DNA from 3 places in the Peribacillus sp. B65 genome. Region 3 is predicted to be linked to each of the others. Evidence: predicted binding sites of a transcription regulator. Region 3 holds the regulator's gene; each other region holds the start of a gene.
What was found. The regulator LexA, encoded in region 3, represses DNA repair genes until DNA is damaged. The targets are predictions, from matches to a motif close to CGAACATATGTTCG.
Positions count from the first base shown of each region.

Region 1 (4,287 bases), 250 kb from region 3:
AATAGGATTCAAACTAATAACATTGTAAAAACTAGCTTTTCTAAAGAGGAAGCAGCAGCGGTCGCTTTACTTTTAGGCATTGATTTTAATAAAAGCAAGTTTAATTTAGATGAGTTTTGGATGGGAGTAAATACCGAGCTTGAACATGGAAAAGTATCCAGCCAAACAAATGTAACTGGTGATGATCCTATTATAACGGGGAAAATTGCCCTAGCTCATCTTCACGAGTTTCCTGATTACTACAAAAGACTTAAGGTGCTTGAAGAAGAAGCAAAAGCCTATTGGAACATGGCTTAATAGAATGCCTAAATGATAAGTACAACTCATTTTTTTAAGCGAGTTTGTGAAATATTTTATTTAAGCCAACGGGTTCGTTAGCTTAAGATCGGAGCTGTCTTTTAGGCAGCTTTTTCTTTATGCTACTATCGGGGCAGTTTAATGTGGAAATATAGTGCCCACATTATGAGGGTGGAGCCAATATCCCATCTTAAGGTGGCGGTCAAATGGTGAGGTATACCCTGAAACAGGGTATACCCAGGACTCATTTTTTCTTTTTTTTATCCAAAAAGTCCAAAAGGAAGGAACCAAACATTGCGTAGAACCCTATTACAAGAAGGCAGTAACTTGGAATGTCTCCTCTCACGAATAAGAAAATTGCAAATAACAAGTACGGAATTGTTAAAATGATTCGCAACTTTGTCACATGGTCACCTCCATGCACATTGGTTTCCTTGGGAACTCATTTTATTCATCATAAAACCTCTTTGTGTTCGCAATATTCCGCTAATTAAGTGCGAAGTACTATGTGCGCCAGCTGGTATGTGATGAGCAAAATTTACTCACCAAATGAAAAAAATAAGGACTAACCAAGTTGATTAGTCCTCACATTGTCGCTGATAATATTTCTTCTAGGGTGCTGGGGAAATTATGCTTTTAATCAGTAGTTATCTCTCGTATTCCTTCATTAATGTCAAAAAGTTTTCCTTCTATGCCTTGAAGGTAAATTCCCTCATCTAATTTTTTAATTTCCAAAAGATTTAACAAAAGCAACAAAAGCAACAAAAGCAACAGAATACCAAAGATATACAAGCTAAAAGTATGCACCTTTTTCATAGTTGTTTCTATCTCCTTTTGTTGAGGATGCTTTGATTAGAAGTATTATATATCCAAATTTCTTGATTATGTTTATTCTTATGCTCTTTATCTTTTTATCTTTCCAAGCAAAATTACTGTATTAAAGTTAATTATTTTACAAACTTTAATTTAAATCTTTTTCACACCTTTAATAGTTGAAAAGGGTATTCTATGTATTTGTTCGTCCACATCAATCACGCGTATATGTCTGTTCATTTGATCCACATAATGTACCAATCCTTCTACGCTACTCAGCCGATTATTCTGGTATAGCGTAAAAGAAATCGGAAAAGTAAACTCCATCGAAGCAGCAATTAAATCATTCATCTCCTCCAGGTGTTGTTCATCCAACACGGGTTCAGGTTCATCGTAGTATTCCTCGCCAAAATATTGCCGTAACATTTTTATATGTTCAGGTAGCATCAGACTGGTCCATTTAATATTTCCTCTGTCTCGAATGGTCATCTAAATCACTCCTTATTTTGATTATAAACGAACGTACGTTCCTTGTGAATGGCTTTTTAAGTTGGTGATACAAGTTAGAACGAATCATTGGTATGAATCATCAAAATCATGCATATCAATTATGTTAAATAGACATGCTTCTTCATTATAAAAAGTGGGTGTTCATTTATGATGTATAAAACGCACCTGGCTACATCAATTGCACTAAGTGCAGCATTGGTTTCAACTGTTTCTTATCCATTTACAATTGGTTTTTTAGCGGGTGTGTCTTTGGGAAGTTTATTGCCAGACATAGATGAACCTAATTCTTTTATTGGAAGGCGTTCGTTTGGTTTAGCGGTAATCATAAAAAGAAAGTTTGGTCACAGAGGAATTACCCATTCGCTATGTATGTGGATTTGTCTTTTACTTTTCTTATTATTGTTAGTACCTAATCCATTCACACTAGGTATTAGTCTTGGTTATTTCTTTCATATATTGGGCGATTACTTTTCTGTTTCTGGCGTACCTTTATTTTCCCCAATTGATAATGTGCGTAGAAAATCTCCTCTAACATATAAAACTTCAGGAAAAGTTGAAACGGTAATATATTATGTTGCAATCCTGATTTCCTTATTTTTTATTTTAGACGATAAAATGCTGACTCCATTTATTCAATCTGTTTCGGAATTAGTAACTGGCTTTTTGAGTCTTTTCTCCCAGACACTCGGCTAGAATGGCGATGGTGATTAATATAATAAGTGAGTGATAGGAGGGAGAATTTGGGGAAGCATCTGCATGAATCTTTTTTGAACGGAAAAAAAATTTCTGAATCTCCAGCTAAATTAGCGGACCTTAAGTATCTGATTAAACAAGAGCGAGACCTAGATGATGAGATCCTAAAAGAATTTCCGTTGGAGGATTACGGGGATTTAAATAACTTTCTCAGTGTACTTGGGAGTAAAGAATTAATCGAACAATTTATAAAGATTGATAACAGAAAGTTAGATATTAAAGAAAAGCTAGAAAATGTCTTTATAGATAAGGTCTCTTCCAATAACCAATTAGTCTTGCTGTTTACTGAGGATTCTTTAAATGCAGAAGGCGTCTATCGATTTACTTATGAGTATTTGGATATGGCATTTCAAATGGGAAAATTCTCTTCTTATTGCTTAGTAAATGATTTAGAACAGCTATTGGTTGATACTACTCGGAAACTTTGTAAATCACAGCCGCTGAAAGAATTCCAGTATCGACTAATCGAAGAGAATGAAGAATGGCTAATTAGGGGAGTTACATCGGTTAGGTACAATAACTACGACAATCATCTTGCCATTTATTTGACACTATTAGCATTACATAATCATGCACAGGCAACTCATCAATGGTACTCATTAGATAAGGCTTATATAAGTGATTCGGAGATTGTCATTATGTTCGACGCAATGATCCCTAGAAAAATTGTGGGCGTTGGAAATTTATATGTTGGTTTAATCCTGACAAATAATGAAATTAAAGAAAAGGTTTTTTCCTTAGAGTACCGTTTTCGTTTGGTAGATGAGGATGGTAATGAATTTGGTGCTATACCTGAGGGTGAGGAGCCAATATTTACGATAAGGCATGATAGCAGTGTAAATAATGTTAAGGATAAACTAAAACAACTAAAAAATATAGATAAATTTAAAGATCGAATAGTCGAGTTAGTTTTAGCTATTTCTCATAGCCCGTATTTATCTGAGGACAGGATTTTTGATATCTTTAAGAAAATTAAGCTATCCCGCACTAAATATTCACCTGAAACAAAACAGGTGTTTAAGAATTTACAAGAAGAACAACTCATCGATAACAGTTTACATATCATTAAAGCATTTAATCGCTTAAATGAACTAGTAACAGATGTCGAAGAAAAAATTCATCTAGAAAGACTATTTTTTAAAGTTTGTATGGATATAAAAAAAGAGAGATCGAGAAAAAAAAGTTAGTACATGAGAGAGAGTAACAACTAATTACAGGTGGGGAATTTTCGCTATTTCAAAGGACAACTTAACTTAATATTGTTGTTCCGTCATTTTCTTCTCTCTTTCTCATATTATGTGAGAAGAGGATTAAGGGGGGAACTATGTGAAAGTAGATGAACAAGAGGCTTTGAGTCGGGCGATTGATGAAATAACAGAGATTGCCAAGGGTGTTGGATTGGATTTTTATCCGATGAGATACGAAATTTGTCCAAGTGAAATCATTTATACGTTCGGTGCTTACGGTATGCCAACGCGTTATTCCCATTGGAGCTTTGGAAAACAATTTCATAAGATGAAGTTACAATATGATTTTGGTTTGAGTAAAATTTATGAATTAGTTATTAACTCTAATCCTTGTTACGCCTTTTTATTAGACTCTAATTCGTTAATTCAAAATAAGTTAATTGTGGCTCATGTCTTGGCACATTGTGATTTCTTCAAAAATAATATTCGTTTTCAAAATACAAATCGAGATATGGTGGAAAGTATGGCTGCGACAGCAAATCGCATTCACCAATATGAAATCCAATATGGAAAGAAAGAGGTTGAAACGTTTTTAGATGCGGTATTAGCGATCGAGGAGCATATTGATCCTGCTCTTCTCCGTCCTGCTTCCACCATCACATTTGAGGATGAAGAGGAAGAAGTAAAACATGTGGTTACCCCTTACGATGATTTATGGGGATTAGAG
Region 1 is NZ_CP195840.1:776,725-781,011, reverse strand. It holds gene ACSR9O_RS03960 (DUF5661 family protein) at 1-297, shown strand, start outside; gene ACSR9O_RS03955 (hypothetical protein) at 934-1,113, opposite strand; gene ACSR9O_RS03950 (YolD-like family protein) at 1,264-1,599, opposite strand; gene ACSR9O_RS03945 (metal-dependent hydrolase) at 1,768-2,313, shown strand; gene ACSR9O_RS03940 (hypothetical protein) at 2,361-3,560, shown strand; gene ACSR9O_RS03935 (SpoVR family protein) at 3,700-4,287, shown strand, end outside.
Region 1: a site for LexA is predicted at 1,628-1,641, ahead of ACSR9O_RS03950 (YolD-like family protein). Genes of this name have one in related genera too.

Region 2 (4,287 bases), 840 kb from region 3:
TCAGATTTTATTAAAATAACTCATCCTTGGATTCAAGATTTGATTCGGACTTTTTAATTGAAAGCTGTTCGCTTCCGGAACAAAGTCTATTTTCATGACTTCATCAAGAAAAATCATTTTTGATTTCTCCACATATAGTGGAATCCCGTTTGTTTCCACTTTTTCGGTACCTTCTTCAGGTTCGTTGACCCACCATAGCGCGGTCACACCGCTTACCACGCAGCCACAGCCATCAGTATCATATTTCAACTGTAAATATCCTTCTTGTCCCTGTACCTTATCGGCCATTTTCTCAGCCGCTGTTTCCGTCCATTCAATATACATGATTGCACGCCTCCCGATGTTTCCCCCATTATAAACGATAAATACGCTTCTGTTAAAGAAACTGCCTTCCTTTGCAAGCGTCAGCCGACACGAAAATCACTTTCTTCATTGACCGTGCTAACAAATGCCGATTCTCATACTCCTCCGTGATACCTTTCATCACGATGCCGTTTTGAAAGGCTGTCCCTTGGGAACAGCCCTTCGGCTCATCATTCCATTATCCTTACATCCGCGATATCGGAAAGCCTGATATAGTGAGCCTGCTGAAACCGATCGACGATATGAAGCTTTTGGGTGAGCTCATTATAATAATGGATCCTGCCGATTAACAGCTGATACCGGTTTCCTTCATAATGAGCAATCGTGACATCCTTTCTTTCCTCCATCGCTTCCCCCATTACCGCATTCATTTCTTCCAGTTGCTGCTCATCCAGGATGCGCTTCGTTTCATAGCCATCCTCCACCACCCAATCCCGAAGCATCTTCACATGCTCCGGCAACATCATCGATGTCCATTTGATACGGCCGCGATCACGTATCATTCTTTTCCCTCCCTTCAAAGTCAACCTTACGCCTTATGACCACCAAGCAGCTTACTTCGGTAAACGGCTGTACCTGCTTCTGTATACGAAACGGCACGCAATAACGATTTGGCTCCATATTTATGGCGGATTCGATCAACCGTGTAACTCAATTCCCGCTTCTTCCAGCGCGAAGCATCGAATAAAGTCAGCTGCATTTCGTTATCATCCACAATATTCGAGAGCCTGACCTCTATGCTCCGAACCGTTTTTTGCTTATAGTTCTCATGAAAAAGCTCCAGGCAAACTTTATATAGCTCCATCGTAATGTTGGTCGGTTCGCTAATTGAACGCGAACGTTGGAAACCTCCGCCGAACTCATCCTTGCTGTAACCAATGCTTAGGCTCACCGTCCTTCCTGCCTTGCGATGGGTGCGTGCCCTTCTTCCAACTTCTTCGCAAATTTCCAGCATGACCTGCTTTACCTCATGCTCCTCCTTATAATCCCGCAGCAGGATTTGACTTTTGCCGAAGCTTACCTGCCCTTCGATGATCGCTGCCCCCATATCGGATAAATCTATTCCCCAAGCATGGTGGTAAAGCTGATTGCCCATAATTCCAAACTTCGCTTCAAGTAATTCAAGATCATAATTGGCAAGCTGTCCAACCGTAAATATTCCCATTCCATGAAGGGTTTTTTCTACGCGCCTGCCGATCCCCCACATTTCACGAAGCGGGGAAATCGGCCAAAGTTTGCTTGGCACATCCTCATACTTCCATTCTGCAATCCCATTATGTTTGGCTTCCAAATCAAGGCAAAGTTTTGCCATAAGCATGTTCGGTCCAATTCCAATGGCACAGGGGAGCTGTAATTCCCGTTCGATTTCATCCTTTATCTTTTCAGCTATCATCCGGGCATCTCCCCATAAAGAAGCGGCACCATCGACTTTCACAAAACTTTCGTCCACACTATATACGTGAATCGCTTCTTTGGGCACATAACGGTTGAACAAGCGGGTGATTTCCGTCGAAACCCTTAAATAGGTCGCCATTTTAGGTTCAACGACGACAATCCTCGGATCATTCGGGATCTCAAACATCCGCGAACCTGTCTTGATGCCAAATTCCTTCTTCATCTTTGGAGAAGCCGCAAGCACAATGCTCCCTGTCCTCTTCAAATCACCAACCACCGCCAGATAACAATCAAGCGGGTCCAGACCAAGCATGACCGCTGAACAGCTTGCATAAAAACTTTTCATATCGATACACATAATTGATTGTTTCGGCATCGTCCCATAATCCATCACTTCTCACCCTAACAAGAATATACGTTCGCTTTTATTATATTCATAACTTTAACCGAATATACGTTCTTATTCAATGGAAGTTTTCATACAAATTTCTACTTTTTAATGTAATTTCCTTGAAAAATATAATAGATACTAAAAATGGTTAAAATACCATATTTAAACTGAATACCCAAATAGTTTTTTTAAAAAGAATCAATTCGTATCTTGAATAATTTTTAATGGATCCTTATACTTAGTTTTTTTAATTTTTTTCACCCTTTTCAACATTCTTTCGTCTATTTTAAACTTAGTCTTACTACTCATTTTTTGTAATAAAACTGTAACCAAAATTATGTCTAATTGTCATAATGGTATTGTAGGATAATATTGTTAAGAATATAGAGAGATAGATAGAGAGGAAATGAAAATTATGAAGAAATGGATCGCTTCAGCTGCTGTTGCTTCTGCCATGATGCTAACCCCGCTGCAAGCCTTTGCAAATATTGGAGATCAAACCCTCAGACCCGGAATGACACATAGTGATGTCAAACAACTACAACAACTTTTAAAAACCAAAGGTTATTTCACATATTCAGGTTCACTGACTACATATTACGGCACCTATTCTGTATCAGCAGTAAAAAAATTCCAAAAAGCCAAAGGACTGACTGCCGACGGAATTGCGGGCCGTAACACATTTAATAAGCTTGGTGTTTATAAGGTCAATAATACAAGCTTGATCAGCTATGCAAAAACCTTAATAGGCAAACCCTACAAATGGGGCGGAACAACACCAACTGGATTTGACTGCTCAGGCTTCGTCTATTACGTATTCCAGAAATCACAAGGAATCACCTTACCGCGTACAACATCCTTGCTTTATTCCAATACAGGTTTAAAAGTATCTTCACCAGCTAAGGGTGACCTTGTATTCTTTGATACTTCTTCTGGAAGAACAGGGGTATCCCATGTTGGTATCTATATCGGAAATGGTCAATTCATCAGTGCTACTTCTTCTAAAGGAATAACCATCACGGATATGGATAATTCTTATTGGAAACCAAAATATTTAGGTGCGAAAACTTTATAAAATCCCATAAAACAACCGGACAGAATTCATAGTGATTCAGCCCGGTTGTTTTATTTTATATATAATATTTCATCCGTTAAATCCTCAACTGTCACCATGAATGAAGCGTCCAAGTTGGAACGGTTCATCATTTCGATATTATAAACATGCTCTGACGGTAAATGGACGACTTCGAGAACCATGAATCGCTGACTTTCCGCTTTACTGACATGATTGAGGGCAGCAGTGACCGCCCTTTGTTCGGCCAAGCTTTTTACATCCGTCAAAACAAGAATCAGTTCCGCTTCCGCTTTCCCAGGAAATGATTTCTTCACCCCGCCCCGGTGCCATGGTTTCACTTTCATCCCGATTTCCAGGTCGGAATAATCGAGAGCGTTACCATGTTGATCTTGAATGGATGTATCAGTGGTCACCTTATAATACGTCCTTTTAATCAAAATCCTTTTATCGTCAAGATCCGTAATGAAACCTTCTTCCCCCTTACCGACGGCATCATCCCTGTTCCAATCAGGGGATTGACAGCTACCCAGAATAAAGGCAACGAATATGGATATATAAAGGTTTACAATCCTCTTCATACAAATCCCTCCTACTAGAAATAGACGGATCCCGCATGAAATAGTTACCAATTCATATGAAAACTTCGGTTATTTCAAAAAAGGGGAATGTCATCGACATTCCCCTTTTGCCTATTATATTAGACCATCTTTCGCCTTGTCCGACATCGAAAGTTGCTTACTTTTTAAAAAATGCTTTTTTTCCTAATGTTTCGGTGATTTTTGGAAACATGTTATACCATTTCCCAGCAAAATTCATCCAGCCAGGGAGATTGATTTCCCTCTTATTGGTCAGCATCGCCGCTACGATTTTAGCAGCGACATCTCCAGGCTTAAGCATGAATTTTTCAACATTTTTTAAATATGTACCTGATTCATCGGCAATGTTAAAGAAATTCGTTTCTATGGGGCCAGGATTGACGGTGGTCACAAAAACATGATCTTCCATCAGCTCAAGCCGAAGTGCGTTTGAATAGCCAAGAACCGCGAACTTAGTCGATGAGTAC
Region 2 is NZ_CP195840.1:1,868,995-1,873,281, reverse strand. It holds gene ACSR9O_RS09220 (iron-sulfur cluster biosynthesis family protein) at 1-324, opposite strand; gene ACSR9O_RS09215 (YolD-like family protein) at 534-866, opposite strand; gene ACSR9O_RS09210 (Y-family DNA polymerase) at 893-2,152, opposite strand; gene ACSR9O_RS09205 (C40 family peptidase) at 2,565-3,224, shown strand; gene ACSR9O_RS09200 (DUF3221 domain-containing protein) at 3,275-3,802, opposite strand; gene ACSR9O_RS09195 (SDR family NAD(P)-dependent oxidoreductase) at 3,960-4,287, opposite strand, start outside.
Region 2: a site for LexA is predicted at 2,206-2,219, ahead of ACSR9O_RS09210 (Y-family DNA polymerase). Genes of this name have one in related genera too.

Region 3 (4,287 bases):
GATGACGATGACTGATGAAAATGGAAATGAACAAGCCAAGACCCAAAGCGATGGTAGGTACGAATTTTGGATGAATATGAAACATGACCTTAATAAGTTGAGTAAGAATCATGATGGTAGGAATGGCTATCACTGCATCCCAGAAGTTTGTATGGACGGTTGGGTAGTCCATGATTTCACCACCTTGAAATGAAGTTTTTAAAAATAGTTTTTGTTTTTCATCAAGGTTTTATACAAAAATAAATAATTACAAATTTAAAATTAACGAACAAGTTTTGAAGATTTTCAGTGTTCAACAGAAAAAGCCGTCAATCCATTTAATTAAATGGATTGACGGCTTTTCCTGTTTGGTAGGGAAATGGATAAATAATACTCGAAGCAAGCCACTCTAGGTAAGAAATCTATAATAAAAACAATTAGCCAAACATCAGAACCTGTTGTATGGGACTTGCTGTAACCTTTTTCATAGATGAGAATACGATAAGAATGAAGATGAACAGTGAAAAATAAAGTAAAACCATTGATGGGAGGTTCTAATGAGCAAGGAAACATTTATTAAGGAAATTGCTCCCTATGCAAAATATTACCTTCTGTTGTCATTGCACAAGCTTGTTTGGAGAGTGGGTATGGGACAAGTTTATTAGCAAGCAAAGGAAAAAATATATTCGGTACAAAAGGTGACTTCAAGGGTGAGTCTGTCATCATTCAGACAATGGAATATGTCATTGGCGTACCCGTTCAAGTATGGAACAAATTCAGAAAATACCCATCTTGGGAAGAAAGTCTTAGAGATCTTGCCAATTTATATGTAAAGGGGACTTCATGGAATAGAAGTCTTTATACGGCTGTCATTGGAGAAAAAGATTACAGAAAAGCACTCAAAGCAATTTTCGATGCTGGGTACGCCTCGGATCCCAACTATATTGAAAAACTGGTGAACCTTATCGAAACAAGCGATTTAACAAAATATGATGCAAGTATAGAAGAGGTTTATCATATTGTCCAAAAAGGGGATACCGTCTCTGCGCTTGCAAAAGCATACGGTTCTACACAAGTGCAGATTCAACAGTGGAACGGCTTGGTAGATCTTAACCTAATTAAAGTGAACCAAAGATTACGAGTGAAGTGAATTTTAACTGGGAGCGGTAGTTAAAGCTCTCTTTTTCATTGTAATCAGATTGTTACCAAAGTACATATTAGGCGATCGTATACTTCCGTTCGTAATTAAGGACGTTTAAATTCCCATGAAAACTTGATTCTATTAAAATTCCTTATGCATATTGAGAGAATTCGGGACATAGATTAAACAAACAAAAAAAGCGCGGTTAGCGCTTTTAGTGTATTTGTCTATATAAGCCTATTACTTTTCCAAGTATCGAAACATCTCGTAAAATAATTGGTTCCATATTCGAGTTCTCAGGCTGAAGCCTTATGTAATCCGGTTCCTTAAAGAATCGTTTTACAGTGGCTTCATCATCTTCCGTCATGGCCACGACGATATCTCCATTATTGGCATTGCTTTGTTGTTTCACGATGACATAATCCCCATCATGAATTCCTGCTTCGATCATACTTTCACCCATGATTTCCAGCATGAATACATGGTCATCATGTGGAACCATGCTTTCGGGAAGCGGAAAGTATTCTTCTATGTTCTCAATGGCCGTTATCGGCATTCCCGCTGTTACTTTTCCAAGTAACGGCACGTTCACGACATTGACTTTGGGAATATTGTTCGCTTCCTCCAAATTCATTATTTCAATGGCCCTTGGCTTGGTTGGGTCACGTCTAATCAGGCCTTTGCTTTCCAGGCGTGATAAATGCCCGTGTACTGTTGAACTTGAAGCAAGTCCCACTGCTTCACCAATCTCCCGTACGGAAGGTGGATACCCTTTTTGGCGGACCTCTTCTTTAATGAAATCAAGAATATCTTGCTGCCTTTTTGATAGTTTAGTCATATGTGCACCTCTTCCCCAATGTTCTTTGCTACATTATAGCATGGCCCCCAATTCTATACAAACATAAGTTCGAATTTTGTTGTTGACTGAAACAAACGTTCGTATTATAATTTGACCATAACATACGAACGAACATTCGCTTTGGAGGGATATTTATGAAAAATTTATACAAAAATTATATTTATACGATTCTATTAGCGGGATCAGTATTCATCTTTTCAATTTTATTCTCTTGTACATTGAACAATGATCCAAAAAAGGATTTCCTTTCTATAGAAGTAAGTGAAGGTGACACCCTATGGGGAATCGCTGAAGAATATGAAGAAGCAAATTTGACAAAAAAAGAATTCATTGGTTGGATAGAAGAGCATAATGGAGTCAGGGCGGATACAATTAAACCTGGTCAAGTCATCGTCATACCGGTTAAAGGGGAAGAACTTGTCCAGAATTTGGCCAGTGAGCAGTAAGCAGTGAAGGTAGGGTATTATGAAGGCGGTAATCTATTGTAGGGTCAGCACAGAAAAAGAGTCACAGGAAACATCATTGGCAAGGCAGGAAGATGAGTTAGTCAAATTGGCAGAAAAGATGGATGTTGAAGTTATATCCATAATAAAAGAGCAGGCAAGTGGTTATGAGTTGAATCGGGATGGCATTTTTGACATGCTCGAACTATTTAAAACTAAAGAAGCTGAAGTACTATTAATCCAGGATGAAACAAGGCTGGGAAGAGGGAATGCCAAAATAGCCCTTTTCCATGTCATCCTTAAAGAAGATGTTAAAATTTATACACTCTCACATGACGGGGAGCTTGAGTTATCGGATTCGGATGCCATGGTCATCCAGATAGTCGGTATTGTAGAAGAATACCAAAGGAAACTACATAATCTTAAAATAAAGCGCGGGATGATAAGAGCCGTTGAAAAAGGATACCGTCCTCAAAAAAACCTTCAGAATCAAAGGAATTCCACTGGAAGGGACCGTATGGAAATCCCTATTGAAGAAATTATTAAACTTCGGGCCAATGGATTGACATTCGCAGAAATCGCAGCCACTTTAAGGGGCTTTGGATACAATGTTTCAAAGGCTACTGTGAACAGGCGTTTTCTCGAACATCAACTGAATACAAATGAAAGTAAATCTTAGAACTTGTAATTTCGCTTTTTTTTTAATACCATGACAATATCCGGAGATTATGAAGGAGCGAAATTATGTTATCAAAAGAAAAAATAGCCCGTATTAATGAACTTTCTAAAAAGGCAAAGGCTGAAGGTTTGACGGAAGTTGAGGCGAAAGAGCAAACCCAATTGAGAAGTGAGTATTTGGAAACATTCAGAAAGTCCATGACCGATACGTTGGAGCATGTGAAGGTCGTTGATCCAGAAGGTAATGACGTCACTCCTCAAAAGATAAAAAATATAAAAGAAAAAAGAAACTTACATTAATGCTTGGATCCTTCTGATAAAACATTCCGCTTGAGTACCCTGTTAGCATTTAGGAGTAAAAAGGGAGTGCATGCATGTATGTATTCTCCTATTTAGTTTAATCTAAATAGGGGACTTCTGTTATTATAGAAAATTGTAATATTGAGGCAGTAAATAGTGATTTTAGTTGTGATATTATGCTTGTCACTATAATATAAAGAGGTACATTACAGGAAGGGATGTTTTTACAATATGTTAGATAAATTAGATGCACTTTCTATCAATACGATTCGTACATTATCAATTGATGCAATTGAAAAGGCTAATTCCGGCCATCCAGGTATGCCAATGGGTGCTGCGCCGATGGCGTATAAACTATGGACCGAATATATGAACCATAACCCGAAAAATCCCGATTGGTTTAATAGAGATCGCTTTGTTCTTTCAGCTGGACATGGTTCTATGCTGTTATACAGCCTTCTTCATTTATCGGGCTATGGTTTATCTATCGATGATTTGAAAAGCTTCCGTCAATGGGGCAGTAAAACTCCAGGACATCCTGAATACGGTCATACGGCTGGTGTTGATGCAACTACCGGGCCGCTTGGACAAGGTATCGCAATGGCAGTAGGAATGGCAATGGCTGAACGTCACTTGGCAGAAAGCTATAACCGCGATTCTTATAATGTGGTCGATCATTATACATATGGCATTTGTGGAGATGGAGATTTAATGGAAGGTGTTTCTGCAGAAGCCGCTTCATTAGCTGGACATCTACAACTCGGAAGACTCGTTGTTTTATATGATTCTAATGATATTTCTCTTGACGGCGACTTAAGCCAATCATTTAGTGAAAGCGTAGCAGACCGGTTCAAATCTTATGGATGGCAATATATCCGCGTTGAGGA
Region 3 is NZ_CP195840.1:1,029,543-1,033,829, forward strand. It holds gene ACSR9O_RS05090 (hypothetical protein) at 1-172, opposite strand, end outside; gene ACSR9O_RS05095 (glucosaminidase domain-containing protein) at 614-1,129, shown strand; gene lexA (transcriptional repressor LexA) at 1,335-1,958, opposite strand; gene yneA (cell division suppressor protein YneA) at 2,114-2,425, shown strand; gene ACSR9O_RS05110 (YneB family resolvase-like protein) at 2,445-3,101, shown strand; gene ACSR9O_RS05115 (DUF896 domain-containing protein) at 3,167-3,400, shown strand; gene tkt (transketolase) at 3,632-4,287, shown strand, end outside.